Regions from separate parts of the Thauera sp. JM12B12 genome, predicted to be linked through region 1. Evidence: predicted binding sites of a transcription regulator. Region 1 holds the regulator's gene; each other region holds the start of a gene.

What was found. The regulator sigma-54, encoded in region 1, starts transcription at its own class of promoters, with help from an activator protein. The targets are predictions, from matches to a motif close to TGGCACGCTTNCTGCTNA.
Region 2: a site for sigma-54 is predicted at 781-798, ahead of AAG895_RS13495 (PEP-CTERM sorting domain-containing protein). Genes of this name have one in related genera too.
Region 3: a site for sigma-54 is predicted at 1,161-1,178, ahead of adh (aldehyde dehydrogenase). Genes of this name have one in related genera too.

What each region holds. Positions count from the first base shown of each region.
Region 1 is NZ_CP154859.1:646,038-648,264, reverse strand. Features, by position in the region: gene lptB (LPS export ABC transporter ATP-binding protein) at 1-488, shown strand, start outside; gene AAG895_RS02840 (RNA polymerase factor sigma-54) at 511-1,968, shown strand; gene raiA (ribosome-associated translation inhibitor RaiA) at 1,986-2,227, shown strand, end outside.
Region 2 is NZ_CP154859.1:2,982,198-2,984,424, forward strand. Features, by position in the region: gene AAG895_RS13490 (ThiF family adenylyltransferase) at 1-583, opposite strand, end outside; gene AAG895_RS13495 (PEP-CTERM sorting domain-containing protein) at 856-1,761, shown strand; gene AAG895_RS13500 (PEP-CTERM/exosortase system-associated acyltransferase) at 1,878-2,227, opposite strand, start outside.
Region 3 is NZ_CP154859.1:2,944,568-2,946,794, reverse strand. Features, by position in the region: gene AAG895_RS13340 (porin) at 1-1,022, shown strand, start outside; gene adh (aldehyde dehydrogenase) at 1,232-2,227, shown strand, end outside.

The DNA of each region.
Region 1 (2,227 bases):
GCCTGTCCTACCTGCCGCAGGAAATGAGCGTGTTCCGCAAGCTGACGGTGGCCGAGAACATCCAGGCCGTGCTCGAGCTGCAGAACCTGGAGAAGCGCCAGGTGGGCGAGCGCCTCGACGAACTGCTGCACGAACTCGGCATCCACCACCTGCGCAACAACACCGCGATCTCGCTCTCCGGCGGTGAACGCCGGCGCTGCGAGATCGCGCGCGCGCTGGCCACCGACCCGCGCCTGATCCTGCTCGACGAGCCCTTCGCCGGCGTGGATCCGATCGCGGTGATCGACATCCAGAAGATCATCCGCTTCCTCAAGGAGCGCGGCATCGGCGTGCTGATCACCGACCACAACGTGCGCGAGACGCTCGGCATCTGCGATCGCGCCTACATCATCAGCGAAGGCCGCGTGCTCGCCAGCGGCCAGCCCACCGAGATCATCGACAACGAGCGCGTGCGCCAGGTCTATCTCGGCGAGCACTTCCGCCTGTGAGCGCACGCAGCGGACCGACGCGATGAAGCCCAGTCTCCAGCTCAAGCTCTCCCAGCACCTCACGCTGACCCCGCAGCTGCAGCAGTCGATCAAGCTGCTGCAGCTGTCGACGATCGAGCTCAACCAGGAGATCGAGCGCATCCTGCTCGAGAACCCGATGCTCGAACGCGAGGACGGCGACGGCGCGGACTTCGCTCCGAGCCCGCCCCCCACACCCTCGTCCGAACGCGAGTCGAGCAGCGAGAGCGCCGCCGAATCGCCCCCGGCCGACAGCGCGTCGCGCGAGGGCGGCGAGGGCAGCAGCGAGGACGAAGGCATCGACTGGTCCAACGTCGGCACCGGCGCATCCAGCCGCAGCGAGAGCGACGACGACGATGTCGACTACCAGGATCTGCAGGCCGCGAGCACATCCCTGCGCGAACACCTCGACCAGCAGGTGGCGCTGTCGCCGCTCAGCGACCGCGACCGCGCCCTGGTGCGCTTCCTGATCGAGGCACTCGATGACGACGGCTACCTGCACCAGCCGCTCGAGGACCTGCTCCAACTGCTGCCGCCCGAGTCCGAGGTCGATCTCGACGAGCTCACCATCGCCCTCCACCACGTGCACAACCTCGAGCCCGCCGGCATCGGCGCCCGCAGCCCGCAGGAATGCCTGGCGCTGCAGCTGCGCACGCTGCCCGACTCGCCGATCCGCGCGCTCGCCCTCGACATCGCCACGCGGCACCTCGAGCTTCTCGCCGACCGCAACTTCGCCCGCATCAAGAAGCTCACCGGCTGCGACGACGACGCCCTGCGTGCCGCGCAGGCGCTGATCTGCAGCCTCGACCCCCACCCCGGCTCGCGCTACTCGAACACCGAGACGCGCTACGTGCTGCCCGACGTCGTCGTGCGCAAGCTGCGCGGGCGGTGGACGGTCACGCTCAACCACGACGCCATGCCGCGCCTGCGCATCAACCGCCTGTACGCCAGCCTGCTGCAGCAGAACCGCGGCCAGGGCGGCGGACTCGGCGGCCAGCTGCAGGAGGCACGCTGGCTGATCAAGAACGTGCAGCAGCGTTTCGACACCATCCTGCGCGTATCCCAGGCCATCGTTGACCAGCAACGGCAGTTCTTCGATCATGGGGACGTGGCGATGCGGCCACTCACCCTCCGGGAGATCGCGGACCAGCTCGAGCTGCATGAATCCACCGTCTCGCGCGTCACCACGCAGAAGTACATGGCGACCCCGCGTGGCGTGTTCGAACTCAAGTATTTCTTCGGCAGTCATGTCGCCACCGACACCGGTGGAGCTGCATCCTCGACGGCGATTCGGGCGCTGATCCGCCAGCTGGTGGATGCCGAAGACAGCAAGAAGCCGCTGTCCGACGCCAAGATTGCGGAAGTTTTGGGCCAGCAGGGTATCGTGGTCGCGCGGCGGACGATCGCCAAATACCGCGAGTCCCTCAATATCCCGCCGGTCAGTCTGCGCAAATCCATCTGACAACAACAGGAGTTACCATGAATCTCAACATCACCGGGCGCCACGTGGAAGTCACCCCCGCCATCCGCGACTACGTGACCACCAAGCTCGACCGCGTCATTCGTCACTTCGACAACGTCACCAGCGTCTCCGTGATCCTCTCGGTCGAGAAGCTCAAGCAGAAGGCCGAAGTCACCCTCCACGTGCGCGGCAAGGACCTCTTCGTCGAGAGCGACGACGCCGATCTCTATGCCGCCATCGACGCGATGACGGACAAGCT
Region 2 (2,227 bases), 1.8 Mb from region 1:
CGGGCGCGAAGCCGAGCAGGAACTGCACGATCTTCTCGTCCTCGCTCATGTCGGGCGTGATCGCAAAGTAGTCGTCGTAGGCCATGCCCTTGGGCCCGAAGGCCAGCACGCCTGCCCCCAGCCCCAGCGGCACGGCGGCGATGGTCGCCAGCCCGCGCTTGGTGGCCGCGTTGACCAGCAGCGGGTGCTTGTCCACTGCAAACGCATCGACCGCATCCACCGCCAGGTCGACCCCATCGAGGAAGGCGTCGATGTTGCCGGGCTGGATGCCGTCCTCGAAGGTGGTGATGCGCAGCTCGGGGTTGATCGCCCGCGCGTGCTCCACCATCACCTCGAGCTTGCGCCGCCCCAACGTCGGCACACTGGCGCCGTACTGGCGGTTGAAGTTCGCCAGCTCGAACTCGTCAAACTCGGCAAGGTGAAAGCCGCCGACGCCCGCGCGCACCAGGCTGATCAGGTAGTCGCCGCCGACCCCGCCCATGCCGGCGATGGCGACGGTGGCGTTACGCAGGCGTTCGTGCTCGGCGGTGCTGACGACGCCGAGGTTGCGGCTGAAGGCTTCGTTGTAGTTGAAGGCGGTCAAGACAGGTCTCCGGCGATGGCGGGGTTGGCGTCATATTTTCGCAGAGCCGGCGGGATTACAAGGGCGGAATCCACGATCGACACTTGCGTGGAGTAGTACGTATCGACCACCAACGAGGTGTCGGTTTTTTTTACACTAAAGTGCGTCGTGCTGGTGCTCAGCCCTACAAGCCATTGTTTTTGATGGTGATAACGAATAGGCACAAAACCTGCTTAACAAAGAGCGGAGTCGAGGGCTTCGGCTCATGATCAACGTTAATCTGGAGTTCCATCATGAAACTGAACAAGATTGCAGCATCGCTCATTTCTGCCGCCGGCCTTGCGCTTACTTCCGGCTCCGCTAGCGCCATCACGGTCGGCGGCGTCACTTGGAATGAGAATTTCGTTCTCGATTTCAGATCGGCTGGTGAGGTTTTCGAGAACGTTGCTTCCCTTGCGGGTGACACGATCAGCGGATACGGAAAAATCAACTCGATCAACGGGAACAGCAACGTTACGACGTTCTGCCCCGGGTGCGAGATTACCTTTACGTTTGGTGGCTTTACTCTCCTTGACATCAATCCGGAGGATAGCGACGGAGTTGGAACAGCATTCGACGATACGGGTTTTCTGGGTTTTAACGGCACAGAGTTCGCTTTCAGCGGCGGATGGATCAACGTCTATGTTGACAATGCACAGAACTTCCTTGAAACGAGTGGTGCATCTGCCAGCGATGGATCTCTATGGTTGAGCCTTGCCGCGATCCCGCAGCGTCAAGCTGGCGGTTCCGACCCCAACATTCCTGCGACTGCAACGCTCATTGGCGATCTGACGAACACGGACTTGGCAACTCTGGCCGGCTCGGGCAACGCCTATCTGAACATCGTCTACGCCGGTGACACGCGCAACCCTCAAACAGCTCTCGGCAACCAAGGCGTTGCAAACCCGTACCTTGATACAAATAACGCAAACCTCCAATGCGACGTTTCAGGTGGGACTTACTGCCCGGACATCTTCTTCAACTCAAGCTTTGGCCTTGACGAACAACTGAGCAACGCCACAGGGGGTCTTGTCACGCATAGTGGTACCGCTGATATTCGCGGGCGGACCACCACCGTCCCGGAACCGAGCGCCCTTGCCCTCCTCGGCCTCGGCCTGATCGGCCTCGGCGCTACGCGTCGCATGAAGAAAGCAGCCTGATCCTGTCAGCAGAATCAGTAAAAAGCCGCGCATTGACTGCGCGGCTTTTTTGTTTTGGTGCCGGCCGGAGAGGCCCGGAACAATTCCGCGCGACCACTGGCCGGCGAGGCTGCCGATCAGATGTGCAAGCCAACGTCACGGTAGCTCTTGACCTCCGACGCAATCGGCCACATTCCGTCCGTTCTCTGCACCTGCGGCTCCACATCGCCCCCACCGAACATGAACCGATACAAGCACGAATTACGCGCCGCCAGCCCCGCCTTGGCAGCATGCGCCCCGATCAGATAGGGCTGACGCGCCGGGCTGACTGCGGTGTTCAGCGGGCCCGCCTCATGAAAGGGAAAACCCAGCCGGTTCAGTAAGCGCGCAAGCGCGGGCTCCATTGCCGCGTAGCAGTGCGTGATGCCATAGCGGTTGGCGAGGTTGATGATTTCGCGGTACAAGCCCAGCGCAACGACTGGCCCTT
Region 3 (2,227 bases), 1.9 Mb from region 1:
GCACCGCCGAGGCCAACGGCGTCAAGACGACCAATTCCGCGCTCACCAACGGCCTGCTGCCGGGCTGGATCAACTTCGTGTTCACCACCAAGGTCGACGGCCTGGACATCAAGGCCCACGTCGGCTTCGCCCCTGGCATCAACGACAAGTCGGACGTGGTCGGCCTGCCGAGCGACCCGGGCTGCGGCGGGGCCACCGGCTGCGACAGCCCCTTCACCCAGATCGACACGCGCAACCTGTACTTCCAGTTCGGCAACCAGGAGTGGGGGACGGTGAAGCTCGGTCGCGACATCGGCCTGTTCGGGCAGAAGATCATCCTGTCCGACATGACCCTGCTTGGCCTGGGCGGCAACAGCTACGCCTCCACGCCCTTCAACACCACCTTCGGCATGATCGGCCACGGCTACATGTACACCGGCTTCCAGCCGCAGATCACCTACACCACGCCGGCGATGGGCGGGCTGTCGGCTTCGTTCGGGATCTTCGATCCGAACAAGTTCGCCGGCGACGAGACCAAGGATCCCGGTTTCCAGGCGATGGCCAACTACGACTGGGAGGCGGGCGCCGCGAAAGGTTCGCTGTGGGCGGGCGCGATCCACCAGCGCACGAGCGGGGCGGGCAGCTTCAATGCCAGCGGCTTTGAGCTCGGCGCCAAGGTCGGCCTCGGTGCGTTCGAGTTCGTGGCCTACGGTTTCGATGCCAGCGGCCTGGGCCTGTCCACCGTCGGGGCGCTCTACCTGTCGCCCTTCGCCAAGACCGACGGCAAGGGCTACTTCCTGCAGGGCACCTACACCGTCGGCAAGACCAAGTTCGGCCTCAACTTCGGCGAGAACCGCGACCGCGGCGGCCTGCTCACCGACACCAACACCTTCCGCTCGGCCACCGTAGGCGTGTACCACAGCCTGAACAAGTACATCACCCTGGTCGGCGAATACAACCAGGAGAAGGGCGAGGGTGCGGACCTGTTCCCCGGCGACCTCAAGACGCGGACGATTTCGCTCGGCGGCATCCTGTTCTTCTGAGCCCTTCTCCGGGCTGCTCCATTAATCCCGGATTTATGGAGCATATGGAGCAGTCCGGGCAATCCGATTCATATTTCATGAGCACCACAGGCGCCCGAAACAGGGCGCAAGTCACGGAAAAACAAGGACCTCCATGACTGGCACGGGTCCTGCTGAGTAAAAACCGTGGCGACCTGCCCGCACACCTTAGAGATCGAGGAGACGACACCATGCTGTATGCACTGCCCGGCCACGCCGACGCCAAGCTCCAGTACAAGACCCGCTACGACAACTTCATCGGTGGCCAGTGGGTGGCCCCGGTCAAGGGCCAGTATTTCGACGTGATCACGCCGATCACCGGCTGCAAGTACACCCAGGCCGCGCGCTCCACCGCCGAGGACATCGAGCTCGCGCTGGACGCCGCGCACGCCGCCTTCCCGACGTGGGGCAAGACCGACGCCACCACGCGCTCGAACGTCCTGCTCAAGATCGCCGACCGCCTCGAGGCCAACCTCGAGTTGCTCGCCTACGCCGAGACCGTCGACAACGGCAAGCCGATCCGCGAGACGCTCAACGCCGACATCCCGCTCGCGGTCGACCACTTCCGCTACTTCGCCGGCTGCCTGCGCTCGCAGGAAGGCGGCATCTCGGAGATCGACGAGAACACCATGGCCTACCACATCCACGAGCCGCTGGGCGTGGTCGGCCAGATCATCCCGTGGAACTTCCCCATCCTGATGGCGGCGTGGAAACTGGCGCCGGCGCTGGGTGCGGGCAACTGCGTGGTGCTCAAGCCCGCCGAGTCGACCCCGATCTCGATCCTGGTGCTGATGGAGCTGATCGCCGACCTGCTGCCGCCGGGCGTGCTCAACATCGTCAACGGCTATGGACGCGAGGCCGGCATGCCGCTCGCCACCAGCAAGCGCATCGCCAAGATCGCCTTCACCGGCTCCACCTCCACCGGCCGCGTGATCGCCCAGGCCGCCGCCAACAACCTGATCCCGGCCACGCTCGAGCTGGGCGGCAAGTCGCCCAACATCTTCTTCGCCGACGTCATGGACAAGGACGACGCCTTCCTCGACAAGGCGATCGAGGGCCTGGTGCTGTTCGCCTTCAACCAGGGCGAGGTGTGCACCTGCCCGAGCCGCGCGCTGATCCAGGAATCGATCTACGACCGCTTCATGGAGCGCGCGCTGAAGCGCGTCGCCGCGATCAAGCAGGGCAGC